Regions from separate parts of the Paenibacillus sp. YAE3 genome, predicted to be linked through region 2. Evidence: predicted binding sites of a transcription regulator. Region 2 holds the regulator's gene; the other holds the start of a gene.
The links. The regulator Rex, encoded in region 2, represses fermentation and respiration genes when NADH is low (regulators of the CRP and FNR family bind a similar motif). The targets are predictions, from matches to a motif close to TTGTGAAATATTTCACAA.
Positions count from the first base shown of each region.

Region 1: AC27KL_RS01420 (L-lactate dehydrogenase) is a predicted target of Rex. The motif match lies at 2,919-2,936, and genes of this name have one in related genera.

Region 1 covers NZ_BAAIYF010000001.1:308,688-315,907, reverse strand. Annotated here, with positions in the region: gene AC27KL_RS01430 (DUF4440 domain-containing protein) at 1-199, shown strand, start outside; gene AC27KL_RS01425 (amidase family protein) at 244-1,746, shown strand; gene AC27KL_RS01420 (L-lactate dehydrogenase) at 1,920-2,882, opposite strand; gene AC27KL_RS01415 (hypothetical protein) at 3,034-3,300, opposite strand; gene AC27KL_RS01410 (NAD(P)/FAD-dependent oxidoreductase) at 3,636-4,814, opposite strand; gene AC27KL_RS01405 (DUF1641 domain-containing protein) at 4,852-5,292, opposite strand; gene AC27KL_RS01400 (CcdC family protein) at 5,762-6,298, opposite strand; gene AC27KL_RS01395 (TetR/AcrR family transcriptional regulator) at 6,397-6,975, opposite strand; gene AC27KL_RS01390 (MBL fold metallo-hydrolase) at 6,977-7,220, opposite strand, start outside.
Region 2 covers NZ_BAAIYF010000002.1:463,877-471,096, reverse strand. Annotated here, with positions in the region: gene panD (aspartate 1-decarboxylase) at 1-140, shown strand, start outside; gene AC27KL_RS04975 (tetratricopeptide repeat protein) at 258-890, shown strand; gene dinG (ATP-dependent DNA helicase DinG) at 1,030-3,882, shown strand; gene AC27KL_RS04965 (redox-sensing transcriptional repressor Rex) at 3,943-4,617, shown strand; gene AC27KL_RS04960 (amidohydrolase) at 4,583-5,893, shown strand; gene AC27KL_RS04955 (cell wall elongation regulator TseB-like domain-containing protein) at 5,918-6,433, shown strand; gene AC27KL_RS04950 (hypothetical protein) at 6,761-7,220, shown strand, end outside.

The DNA of each region.
Region 1 (7,220 bases), on a different contig from region 2:
GGGTAAGGAACCTCATTGGGAGTATAGCGACCTCGCAAGGAACATGCGTACGGAAAATGAATTGGTCCTATCGTCCATCGTGAACTTCAGCCTGCACGGCAAACAAGTCGCGAGCGTGTTGGCCATGGAAGTATTTCGCAAGGAACAAGGAGCATGGAAGCTGTACAGGCAGCATATGGAGAAATATGCCTCTGTCTGAAATGATGCAGCCATGCCCTACTTAAAACCCGGGGGTGAGGACAAATGGAAAATCCACTGAATATCGAGGAATGGATCGTGGAGCTGGATATCCGCAGCATGCAGGCTGCCATGGAATCGGGCGAAACCACCTCCGAAGAAATCGTCAAAGCCTATCTGAAACGGATTGAGCGCTACGACGGCAAGCTGAAATCCATCATAGAAGTAAATCCGGATGCCCTAAGGATCGCAAGGGAGCTCGATGACGAACGTTACGAAAAAGGAACCCGGGGGCCGCTCCATGGCATCCCCCTGCTCTTAAAGGATAACATCGATACCCACGACGCGATGCATACCAGCGCCGGCACGCTGGCTTTGGCGGAGCACGTCGCGGCGGAGGACTCGTTCGCAGCGGCTCAGCTAAGAAAGGCCGGGGTGGTATTCCTCGGGAAGGCGAACATGACCGAGTGGGCGAATTTTATGGCGAGCGGCATGTGGGCCGGTTACAGCAGCCGCCGGGGATTATGTCTTAATCCGTACGGACCGGGGGAATTGTTCGTGGGCGGGTCCAGCTCCGGCTCGGCCGCAGCCGTGGCGGCAAACCTGGCCGCCGCGGCGATCGGCACGGAAACGTCCGGGTCGATCATCAGCCCGGCCAGCCAGCAGATGCTGGTCGGCATCAAGCCGACGGTCGGGCTGGTCAGCCGTTCGGGCATCATTCCGATCACGCACACGCAGGATACGGCCGGACCGATGGCCCGAACCGTCGCCGATGCCGCGATCCTGCTGGGGGCCATGACCGGAATAGATGAGCGGGACCCGGCCACGCAGGCAAGCGCAGGGCGGTTTTTGCAGGATTATACGCCATTTCTTGACGCTTCCTGCTTAAAGCAAGTGCGCATCGGCATTCCGAGGCATTATTTCCGCGATCTGGATCCGGCCCGAAAGGCCGTTCTCGAAGCGGCGATCGAAGCGCTCCGCAGGGAAGGGGCAACGATCGTCGATCCGGTAGAGCTCCCTTGTCAGGATGCGTCCTGGAACGGAAACGTGCTGGTCTACGAATTCAAAAAGGGCGTCAACGATTATCTCGCGCAGCTTCCTGAAAGCATTCCCGTTCATACGCTGGCCGAAGTGATCGCGTTCAACAACGGGCACGCCGACCGGTGCCTGAAATACGGGCAGGACCTGCTGGAGAAATGCGAAGCGACCAGCGGGACCCTAACCGAACCGGAATATTTGGAGACGCTCCGTTACAATCAGGAGATGTCGCGGGCTAAGGGGATCGATTACGCGCTTGAAACCTACCGTCTTGACGCATTGCTGTTCCTCGGCTGCGACGAAGGGGACGATATCGCGGCCAGAGCTGGCTATCCGGCGATTACGGTGCCGGGAGGTTACGCGGAGGACGGCGTCATCGCTCCGGGAGGCTACATCACCAAAGGCCCTGTCGGAATAACGTTTATCGGAACCGCGTTCAGCGAACCGACGCTGATCAAGATTGCCTATGGATACGAGCAGGCCACCCGACACCGCGTACCGCCGGATATGAGCAGGCTGGAGGAGCAGTAACAGCCTCATCGTTCGGATCACCGTCGGCAATCGCTTGATCTTGCGGCCGATGAAAAAAGGAGCCGTTCCCCCGCCAATCCGGATGCCGGAAAGCGGGGGAGGCTCCTTTTATTATTCACTTTGGCTCATGCTGCGAACGAGGATGATGGCCGTGACGGCAACGGAAGGTTAACTTAACGTATCGGCTCGAGCTGGAGACCCTCCAAATTGCGGCGGATCAGGGCGCAGGAATCCTCGAACCGCTTCCGTTCGTCTTCGCTTAACTTAAGCTCCAGCAGTTCCTGAATGCCGTCGCTGCTAATGATGGCCGGGACCCCGGCGCACACGCCGTGTTCGCCGTACTCCCCGTCGAGTATGGCGGATACGGCGATGATTTTATGTTCGTCGTTCAGGACGGCACGGGTAATATGGGCGATGGCGCTGCCGATCCCGAAATGGGTCGATCCCTTCCGCGTGAAAATTTCCCATCCGGCATCCTTCGTTTTGCGCGCGATATCGTTCAAATCGACATGCTTGAAACGTTCCGGGTGCTGCTCCAAAATATCGAGGATCGGCTTGCCGCCGATCGTGACGTGCGACCATGCGACGAATTGCGATTCGCCGTGTTCGCCCAACGCATACCCGCTGACGCTGCGCGGATCGATGGAAAACACGTCCGAGAGCAGCGTTTTGAGCCGCGAAGTATCGATGGAAGTGCCCGTACCGATGACGCGATGGCGCGGAAAACCGGTAAGCTTCCAAATCATGTACGTAACGAGATCCACCGGATTGGCGGCCGTGATGAAGATCCCCTGAAAACCGCTCTCCACGATCGGCGTCACGATTTGACGCGTAATTTCGGCGGCTTCGGCCAGGACGTCCATCCGGTTTTGCCCCGGCTTCGGATTGGCGCCGGCCGTCAGGATGACGACGTCGACGTCGGCGCAGTCCGCATAGGTTCCTGCGTACACGGTCGTGCGCGTATGCGTAAAATCGATGCAATGCGACAAGTCCAGCGCCTGGGCAAGCGCCCGGTCGTATGTGCGGTCGATCATCATGATCTCGTCGCAGATGGATTGGTTGATCATCGCGTAAGCGCAGCTGGATCCGACCATGCCGGAGCCTACGACGGCAACTCTTCTTCTTTTGCGTTTCATGTTTCATTCGCTCCTTCAATCCTATTGTACACGAGATTGTGATAAAAATCCCATAATCGGCCGCTTCGGCGAAATTCGGTCCATTACGGCCCAAAAACGATAAAAACCGGCAGCGCGGCGGCTTCCGGTGAGAGTCCTTTTGGAGCTTCGTTCAGGGGGCTGGAGGACTCCAGGGCCGCCGGATCCATGTGCCTGGCCGCAGCCTTAAAAAAAGACCCCGACAGCGCAAATATCTGCATAAATGCGTCCCGATGGAGCTCCCCAAAATCGCGATCGTTTCATGTCCGTTGATCCGTCTGAGCCCGGCATACAGGGCGGTGCTGAACATCACGTCGACGATGACGAACTTTGCCAGATCCGCGCGCGTAAATACCCAGACCTGAAACTCCTTTTGGTGAATCCCCGCAAGCTTTCGCATGCCGCCCTCCTTCCCTTTCGCCATAAATCCCTCGCTTTTTTAGGATATATCAAAGCAAAACGTTTGAGAACACGCGGACAAGATCGAATTTTGTTCGGCGATCATACTCTTCGTCCCATAGCCATATTGAAAATAGCCCAAAGCGCCGATCGGCAGCGGCTCTGCCGGTTCCGGAGCTGCCCGGGCTTGAGGGCATCCCGAAAGTCCCGTCACGACCTGTTATGGATGCAGACCGCGCTTGAAAAAAGCCTGGCATCGTAAAAAACAGGGTATCCCCGGTCGCCAAGACCGTGAGGATACCCTGTTTGCCGCTTCAAGCGGTTGTTGTAATGAGATTAGTAAGCCAGCGTATACAATGCTTTGATGTGGGAGAGGTAACGGATGTTACTTGCTTCCTTCATCAGCGTCGCCGGCAAACCTTTCAGCGAAATGTTGTTTTCGCCGATGGTTGCTACAGCGTCTTTGCGGCCAAGGCTAGCCAGCGTACCGGAGTTTACCGGAGCAAACGTTTCGAAAGCCTTGTCGTTCAGGAACGCATACAGGTTGTAGCCGATCAGCTCGCCCATTTGCCATGCGATTTGCGCGGTTGGAGGGTAAGGACGTCCGGTTTCATCGAAGTATACGGCGCTGTCGCCGGCAACGAATACGTCTTTATGGGACGTGGATTGCAGGAACTCGTTGACGGTTGCGCGTCCGCGGTTGACTTCCAGGCCGGATTCGCCGACAAGCGGATTGCCTTGCACGCCGCCGGTCCATACGAAGGTGTTGGTGACGATTTTTTGGCCGTCTTTCAGGTCAACAACGTTACCTTCCACGTTCGTTACAGGCAGTCCGGTCAAGAACGTTACGCCGCGGTTTTCAAGGCTTTTGGTCGCGCGTTCGATCAGATGGTCAGGAAGCACAGGCAAAATTTTAGGGCCGGCTTCAACGAGCATCAATTTGATTTCGCTGCGGTCAATGCCGTATTTTTTGGTCAGGCTTGGCAAGATGTCGGCGATTTCGCCCACGAGTTCGACGCCGGTCAAGCCGCCGCCGCCGATGAGGATCGTTGCGTCAGCCGGATCTTTGGATTGGGAGTAAGCTTGGATGCGTTCTTCGATATGGCGGTGGATGCGGTTGGCATCGTCAGCGGATTTGAGCACCATGCTGTATTTGTCGAGGCCGGGAATGCCGAAGTAAGCGGTGATGCTGCCGAGGCCGACGACAAGCGCGTCGTAAGTCAGCTTGGAACCGTCCGAAAGCTTCACTTCTTTGTTGTCCACGGAGAAAGACTCGACCTTGGCGATTTTCAGATCGATGTCTTTGCCTTTGAACAGTTTTTCAAGCGGCATGGCGATCGCTTTTTCTTCGATGCTGCCCGCAGCCAGGCGGTGAAGCTCGGTAATGATTTGGTGAGTCGGATATTGGTTCACCACGGTCACGCGCGCTTGGTCTTTGTTCATGTATTTGCGAACGGTCAGCGCGGAGAGGAGTCCGCCATATCCTGCACCCAAAATGACAATATGTTTTGACATAGTTTTTCCTCCGTCCTTACCTAAATATTAAAGTGGATTATTTTTGTTCTTTCGCGTTTTCAGCAGAGACTTGGAGATAAGCGTTCACGAAACGGAACATTTTTTGTGCTTGAGGATCTTTCAGCAATTTGAGCAGGCCAAAAAGACCGATCACTTCTTGACTGCTTTCTGCGCGGTCTTTTGCTTCGATCACGTTTGCGGCGACGGATTTCACCGATTTGATAACCGGGGTTGCCATCTCCTGAATGGCGCCAACCGTGTCGCTTTTCAGCGTTTTGTCCGTAGCCACGGCTTGAGCGAAATCGTAAGACTTTGTCAATACATTCACAAGCTCGGTCAGCTTTGGAAGATGGTTGACCAGCGTGGTCAAAGATTCCTGAACCTCGGGCTTGAGCAGCTGGTCGAGCAAATCCTGTTGATTTTGGCTGACAGGCTCGTTCGCTTGTTCAGTCTTTGCATCAGTAATTGTTTCCGACATGTCCATTTCTCCTTTGCGTAAGCAGCAGTGCTTAATTTTATTTTAAAAAGGGCTAATAGACCCTTTTTGGGCAGAGGGGTCTAGAAGCAACAGACCTTCCTCAAGTGAAAAAGGCCGCAATCTAACTCATCATTACCTATGTTAACATAATGTTCACCAAAAGGATAATGAGGCATTTCAAGCCTTACGCACAAATTGTGAAGTTTTACACAAGTATACGTCTTCTTGGTCCGAATCTCTCTGTTTTCCTCCATTTTTGTGCGCAAATTGTGACAAATTCAACAAAGTGTCGCTGAACGGATGAAACATGTTGCCGCTTTTTGTCCTTCTCCCCTAGGTTCTGCATTTCCATAATGCAATATACCTTTGAATGCAGCAAGATGCAAGGGGAAGGGGCTCCGTGCCGAACAAAAAACCGCCTTCTGCGGCGGGCCGCGGAAGACGGTGAAAGGATGCGTAAATATCGTTGTTATTTTGCATTCGTCGAGGTCGGGGGTTCCTGGGGCAGCGGGGTGCTTTGCAGTTCGCCCGACGCTTCGATGGAGCGGTATTGTTTCAGCATGAACACTCTCCAGCGGACGATCATGCCGAACGCCAGCAAGAAAAACAGGGCGCCGGACTGCGGAATCGAAACATACTCGTCAATCACCTGGTGAAGCACGGTACGGACGATCAGCAGGACGAACAAGATGACCACGAAGCTTTTGGAACGTCTGGCGAACACCTGGCCCTCCGAGACCTCGAATTTGGTGCTGCGAATGAGCGGATATGAAAATATGAACCAGCCGACAAGGAAGGCGGCCAACGCCCAGAGCCACGGAACCCGGACTTGCGGCGCCACGAACATCAGGAAGCCTGTGGCCATGCCTAGCGGCGGAATAATGATTTTTTTGATCGTTACCGGTCTGTTGCTGGCCTTCAAGCGGACAAAAATGACCAGAAGAGCCATCAATAAAGCCCCTACGGTGGATCCGATTTGAAGATATGAGGGACTGATATGAGCCACGTTCAAGACTCCTCTCTTCATAATGATATAATTAATCACGTATAACTATATTATATCACACCCGGCAAGAAGTAAACTTGAACGCCATATGACATTCTTTACTTATGGATCGGCTTTTTGCTCGTGTGCAGCCCTTCCAAAAAAGCCCGCAAAACGTATTCCAGGCTTTCATCCACCTTCAGGTCCATTTGAAATCCTCCGTGCTGCTCAAGCGACGCAAACCCGTGCAAAAGGCTGCGCAGTCCGCGGATCGCGTGCAGCGTTTCCGTTTCGCCGAGCCCGTAAGGCTCCATAATCCGCAAAAAGAGGTTCAGCAGCTCCTGTTTCGCCGATTCCAGCTCTTCGTGCCGCTGCGTGTTTACCTTATAAAAGGCTTCGTACAACCCGGGGCGGGAGCGTGCGAACCGGAGGTAAGCGCCGCATAAGCTGAGGATCGCATCGTCGCCCGTTTTGCCGATGACTGCGTCCCGTGTCGTTTCGACAAGCAAGCGGATGCAGTGAACGGTCAGCGCCGCCCGCAAATCGGGAAGGCCGTTCACGTGGTTATACAGGGAAGGCGAACGCACTTTCAGCTTTTGCGCAAGCGCAGCCAGGGTCAGCGAATCCAATCCGGATTCGTCGGCGATTTCGGCGGCGGCAACGAGGAGGGTGTGACGGTCGAGGCCCATTTTCGCCATCTTATTTCACCTCCCGAAAAGCGGCTTCGGCCCGCAGAATGGCCTGGTTCATGGCACCGGCGGGCTGCTCCAGCATCCGGCCGTGGCCGACGGCCAGCCAGGACGGCTTCAGGTCGGCCAGGCGGCGGGCGCTTGCCAATGCGGCTTCTTTATTCCAGGTCGCCATCGCGGGGAAAGGGAAAAGCGGCCGCGTGTCGCCGGATACGGCCATCCCGCCCCGGATTTGGAACGCGTCGCCGGCGATC
Region 2 (7,220 bases):
GGGATACGGTCATTATTATGTCCTATGCCATGATGTCCGATGAGGAGATCAAAAACCATAAGCCGAGAGTGGTGTTCGTCAACGAGTCCAATCGGCCGCTGACAACGATGAGCAAGGAAGTACACGCAACCATCGTCTAATGTTTATGAAGACAAGGAATGGCAGGCTCCGCGGAGAATGAAAACAGCCCGTTCAACAAAAAATGAATGCAGGTGACCGCACTGATTTCATTTTTAGTTTAAGGGTGGGATGCAGCGATGTTCCAGCATGTTTTCGCGGAAATGAACCACATGTTAGATGAAATCATGAAACATTACCCGACGGCGGAGGAAACCCAGAAACATCAGTTGATCCAAAAATGGAATATGCTGAAGACGATGAGCGACGGCATTATTGATGAATGGTTATCTTTTGAGGAAAAAATGGGGGAATTCCGCCAGCATGTCGAGGTGCCTGCCACCTTGTTTTCAGATCAGAGCTCGCCCGAATTGGAAATGAACGCATTCGTGCGCGGGCAGGGGTATTTCAGGTTGTTGATGTACCGCCAAGCCGCGCAGCAGTTTGCCCAAGTCATCCGTCAATATCCCGACAGCCTTTTGGCCCGGATGTATCTGGCCATGTCCCATTTGCACCTGGACGAAACGGAAGCGGCCCAGGAACATTTCCAATGGATTTTGCCGCTCGCCAACAGCCAAAAGCTGAAAGCGATGATTTACAATGCTTTGGGATGCATTGCCGTGAAGCATGGAGCAACAAGTAAAGCCCAGGAATTTTTTACCATTGCGCTGCAGTGCGATCCGACGCTGCCCGATCCGCTGATCAATTTGAAGGTGTGCCAGCAGAACCGCGGCCAGCTTCAATACGGCAGCCAGCTCATATCGATGATGTAGAAAGCAGCAAAAAGGCCGATGCATCATGCGCTCCGGGAAGCGCCTTGTGCATCGCCTTTTTGCTGCCCTTTAATTTTCAAATGTGAAATCTTCTGTTATGCTGGTAATTGAGACTGGAACGAAAGGATTAATTTTGATCATGAAATTTGCCGTACTGGATTTTGAGACAACAGGCAACCAGTCCGCCGATGAGATCATTCAAGTTGGACTTGCCATCATAGAAGAAGATTTGACGATATCCCGCGTGTACGGTTCCTACGTCAAACCGACGGTGGAAATCCCGCCGTTTATTACGGGGCTGACCGGTATAACCGAAGAGGATGTGGCGGATGCGCCGCCGCTGGAAGAGATGCTGATGGAGCTTGTGCCGATGCTGGACGACGTCGTCCTGGTCGGGCATAACGTCGCGTTCGACTTCAATTTTTTGCAAAACGCGCTGGACAGCTCCGGGTATCTCCCGTTTTCCGGGCGCATTCTCGACACGTTGGATTTTCTTAAAATATGCTTTCCGTCCCTGACTTCCTACCAATTGGGCCAGGTTACGTCGCATTTCGGCATCCAGCATGACCGGCCCCATCAGGCGGACAGCGATGCATTGGCGACGGCTTATGTATTTTTGAAATGCCTGTCAGAACTCAGGGATTTGCCTCTCATCACGCTGCAGCGGCTCACCGAACTGTTTGCCGACGAAGACAGCGATTTGGGATGGTTTTTTGACGGCCTGTGCCAGGAAAAGGAGCAGGAGCCGATTCAGGACCTGAACAGCCATACGTTTTACCGCCAGTTTGCGCTAGCCGTCGAAGACTGGACGGAAATGAAACCGCCGCGGGACGAAACGGACGACAACCCTCTCGCCGGGGTGGAGTTCAAGGAATATTTGGGCGAAATTCAGAAGCGTCTTAAGGCTATTATGCCCCAATACGAGGAGCGCGAACCGCAAACGATCATGTTCGATCAGGTGATGAACGCGCTGAACGAGGACAAGCATCTGTTGATCGAGGCGGGAACGGGCACCGGCAAATCGCTGGGATACCTTATTCCTTCCATTTACCAAAGCGTCAAGCAGCAGCAAAAGGTGATGATCAGCACGCACACGATCAACCTTCAGGAGCAGCTGCGGGAGCGCGACGTGCCTTTGTTGACGCAGGTTGTGCCGTTCCCTTTCAAGGCGGCGGTCTTTAAGGGAAGACAACATTATTTGTGTTTGAGAAAATTTGAACATAAAATAAACAGAAGAGACTTTTTTAATCCCAAGGAAGATACGATTACCGCTGCGCAGATGATCGTATGGCTTGCGCAAACCGAAAACGGCGACGACGAGGAGCTGAATCTCGGGGGAAGGGGCGGCGACTTCTGGGAAACGGTGAGCAGCGATTCGGATTCCTGCCTGGGCCGAGCCTGCCCGTGGTTCCGCAAATGTTATTATCACCGCGCGAAACATGAGGCGGGCATCGCCGACGTCGTCATTACGAACCACTCCAAGCTGTTCACGGACGTTAAAGCGGGTCATCAGCTGCTGCCGTCCTATGAGCGCCTCGTCATTGACGAAGCCCACCATTTGGAGGACGTTGCCGGCAAACATCTGGGGCTGCACATGAAATATTTCAGCGTCGTCCACACCCTTACGCGTCTGTACAAAGATGCGCGGAGCGGACAGCTTATCGCCCTCCGCCAACAACTGCAGTCGTCCGGGCAGGAGCGGGCCGGCGACTGGATCGCGGCGATCGACCGCATCAGCGAAGATTTGGTCGACGTCAAGGAAACTTGGGACAAGCTCAGCGAATCCCTGTTCGCCCTGATGCCGGAAAGGAATGACGCCGCGCCGGGAGAATCCGGGCAATATGTGCTGAGGCTCCAGCCGTCGAAATGGCCGCAGGAATGGGAAACATTGAAGGCGATGGAGAACCAGATCCATGTGAAAATGAGCGAAATCGTCCGCCGCGGCGAAAAAATGCTGGCCGAATACAAGGAAAACGAAGACGATTACAGCGCGGACAGCCTGATAACGGATCTTAGCGGCCTGTTCAAGGACCTGGCTGCCGAACGGGACGATCTGAGGACGTTCATGAATCTGGACGATGCCACCGTCGTTTATTGGATGGAGGCGAGCAGCCATTTCCGCAGCAAATCGCTTCAGCTGTATGCGGTTCCGGTGGACGTCAGCAAACAGCTCAAGGAGTTGTTTTTCGATAAAAAGAAAAGCGTTATATTAACGTCGGCTACTTTGTCGGTGGACAAGTCCTTCCAATACATGATCGATAATCTTGGTCTGCAGGAAGACCAGGAGAGCGGCAGGCTGGTATCCGTGCAGCTTCCTTCCCCGTTCAAATACCGCGACCAGGCATTGCTGGTCATTCCGCGGGATTTCCCGAGCGTAAAAGGAAGCGTCGGCGATCCGGTGTTCGTGGACACCCTCGTGCGGTCCCTGGCCGACGCGGCGATCGCAACCCATGGCCGAATGCTGGTGCTGTTCACCTCGTACCGGATGCTCCGGCAGGTGCATGAACCGCTGAAAAACGCCCTTGCGGGCAGCGATATCACCGTGCTCGGCCAAGGCGTGGACAGCGGCAGCCGCACCAAGCTCATTCGCCGGTTTCAAGACAGCAGCGCTTCGGTGCTGCTCGGTACGAGCAGCTTCTGGGAGGGAGTCGATATCCCCGGCGAAGCGTTGACCTGCCTGGCGATCGTAAGGCTTCCGTTCCAGCCGCCGAACCACCCGCTGAACGAAGCGAAAGCCGAACTGTTGCAGCGCCAGAAGAAAAATCCGTTCATGAAGCTTTCCGTGCCGCAGGCGGTCATCCGCTTTAAGCAGGGCTTCGGCCGCTTGGTTCGTACAGCGAATGACCGCGGAATCGTCATCGTTTACGATACGCGCGTAATCGAGTCTTACTACGGGAAATATTTTCTCTATTCCTTGCCGGGGCCAAAGATGGAGCATATGAATACGGAAAAAATGGTTCCCCGTATATCTGAATGGCTTCAAGAGGGTTAAAATGACCCTTTTCATAGGATCGAACGATAGAAATTAAGCTGTTAAATAGGGGGAACATGCATGAAATCGGAGAAAATTTCCGAAGCGGTCGTCCGCAGATTGCCTGTATATTTACGTTATTTGAATGATTTGCACAAGCGGGAGGTAGCGACGGTCTCCTCCCAGGAGCTTGGCCAGCGACTGGACCTGAACCCGGCGCAAATCCGCAAGGATCTTGCGTATTTCGGGGATTTCGGCCGGAAAGGGATCGGATACGACGTTTCGTACCTGATCGAAAAAATCCGCCACATCCTGAACCTGGATCAGCAGATCAACGCGGTGCTGGTGGGCGCCGGCAACCTGGGACAGGCGCTTTCCAACTACAACTTTTACCTGCGCGAAAACATTAAAATCGTGGCGGTCTTCGACGAAAATCCGAAAAAAATCGGCAAAAAAATCAATACGCTGACGGTGCAGCCGATGGAAGAGATCACGGATACGATCAAAAACCGGAATATCCGAATCGGCATCATTACGGTGCCCGCCGTCGAGGCCCAGAACGTGGCCGACCAGCTTATTGGCGCCGGGATCGAGGCGATCCTGAACTTCGCGCCGACCATTCTGAAGGCGCCGGCCAACATCCGGATCCATGCGGCGGATTTCACGACGGACCTGCTGAGCCTGGCTTATTATTTGAATAACGGAAAGGACGATTCAGCTGATGGCGGAGAACAAGACAAACCAATGGATCATTAAAAACGGCAGCTTTGCCGTGCCTGACAAAGACAAGCCCGTAATCCAGGGCTGCATGGTCATCGAAGGCGACCGCATTGCTTATATAGGGGAAGAAATGCCGGAGCTTGAAAACGATGTTCCCGTATTCGACGGCACGCATCTGTTTTTTATGCCCGGTCTGATCAATACGCACGGGCATGCGGCGATGTCGCTGCTGCGGGGGTACGGGGACGACCTGGCCCTGCAAATTTGGCTGCAGGAGAAAATGTGGCCGATGGAAGCCAAGTTTACCTCCTCCGACGTCTATTGGGGAACGGCGCTGTCGGTGCTGGAAATGCTCAAGGGCGGGACGACGACCTTCCTGGACATGTATGACCATATGGACCAGGTCGCCAAGGTGACAGAAGAGTCGGGAATCCGCGCGTCCCTGATGCGGGGCGTCATCGGGTTATGCTCCGAGGACATTCAGCGTCACAAGCTGAACGAGGCGATCCAGTTCGCACGCGATTGGAACGGCAAAGCGGACGGCCGGATCACGACGATGATTTCGCCGCACGCGCCGTATACATGTCCTCCGGATTTCATCGAGAAATTCGTGCAGGCCGCCTTTGACCTGGATTTGCCGATGCATACCCATATGTCCGAAACGATTGCCGAGGTCGAGCAAAACGTTCGGGATTACGGCTTGCGTCCGGTCGCCCATTTGGAGAAGCTCGGCGTATTTTCAAGACCGTCCCTGGTCGCCCATGCCGTTCACTTGACCGATGAAGAAATCGGCATTTTGGCGCGCAACAACGTGGCCGTGTCCCACAATCCGGGCAGCAACCTGAAGCTGGCGAGCGGCGTGGCCCGCGTGACGGATCTGCTCAAAGCGGGCGTAACGGTCTCGCTCGGCACCGACGGCGCGGCCAGCAACAACAATTTGGACATGTTCGAGGAAATGCGTCTTGCGGCGCTCATCCACAAAGGGGTGTCCGGCGACCCGACGGCGGTTCCGGCTTACGAAGCCTTGAAAATGGGAACGGTATACGGAGCGCAATCCCTTTTCCTGCAGGACGTCGGTACCCTTGCGCCGGGCATGAAAGCCGATTTTATCGCACTAAATACCGATCAAGCCCATTTTCTTCCGCATACCGATCTGATTTCCCACGCGATCTACTCGGCTAGCGGCAAAGACGTCGAACATGTGTGGGTGGACGGCAAGCAGATCGTGAAGCATGGCGCGTGCCTGACGATGGACGAAGAGCGCATCCGCCGGGAAGCCCAAGCCGCGTTCGAAGGTCTCTTGTCCCGGTAAGAACGGCCAAAGATAGGGGAACTTATGCTAAAGAACAAAAAGAAATGGATTTTTCTCGGCATCGTCGCGTTTCTGCTGATCGTGTTCGGGCTTTACCGTTATTACATATACGTAACGCAGGATATCCGCGCGCAAGAGACGGCGGCCATTCTGAAGGCCAAACAGGAGACAAGCCTCGTGAAGGTGACCGAAGCCCAAAAATCGGTATGGGATACGATCTGCTGGGCGATCGAAGGGTTGGACAAAGACAACCGTCCGATCATGGTGTGGGTGACGATGGACGAAAACGGCAAAGTGAAATCGGGCGAGGGCGCGGTGCATGAAGAGCTGCTCTCAAACGGCATGTCGGAAAATCAGATCAAGGAAAAAGCGACGAAGGAAATTCCGGACGTCAAAAAGCTGAAGGCCGTGCCCGGGATGTACAACGGCGAATACGCATGGCAGCTTTTTTACTGGTCCAAGGATCATTATTATTATCAATTCTACCGGTTCAGCGACGGCCAAAGCATCGGGGGACCGTTTACGCTGCCTAACCGGTAATCCGTCTAAACGCATTGATGCGAATCATTAGCTAATAAATGGAAAAGAACCTCATGAAAATGGGGTTCTTTGGCGTGCGCAGGATAATATTTTAAATACTTTCACACATTACCTTCGATTTAGTATATACGATGTGATATACTCTATATTGTGATTCAAAGATATACTCTCTGAAAATGGTGTGACCGTCGTGTTTAATGCAGATCGAAGAAGCTTGGAATGACCGTGTCTTAGAAGCTTTGCTTAAAGCTCCTTTGCCGCGGTTGTCTATTTTTCGTATGATATAGATAAGATAAGTTTTTTAGAATAAGAGAGGAGGACAACGTCTTGAAACTGCGTCCAATACCAATTGCGCTTACTGTTGTCATATCGGCGGCGGTGCTGTTCGGCGGATGGTTCGTTTATCGCCAGACGACGATGCAAGGGCCGCTGCAAAAAATCGTTCAAAATTATAAAGGCGTCAACAACGCCCAATTCGATATTACCCGCAATCAGATCAATCTGAAACTGGATTTGAAGCCTGACACGAACTTATCGGGACTTGTAAACCAAATTACGACCAAAGGCAAATCAGTGGTGGGCAACCGCAAGCTGAAATTCGATTTCGTGGACCATTCCTCCGAGAAGCTGAACCGTTTCTGGAATTCCGCGATGTTCTCCGTCGCCGAAGCGATGGACAACAAGAAATATACCGAAATTCCGGCCAAGCTGGAGCAGCTGGCCAAAGATTCCGGCATCAAAACCCAAACGGAGATGGATACGGACAACGTGTATATCAGCCTTAGCG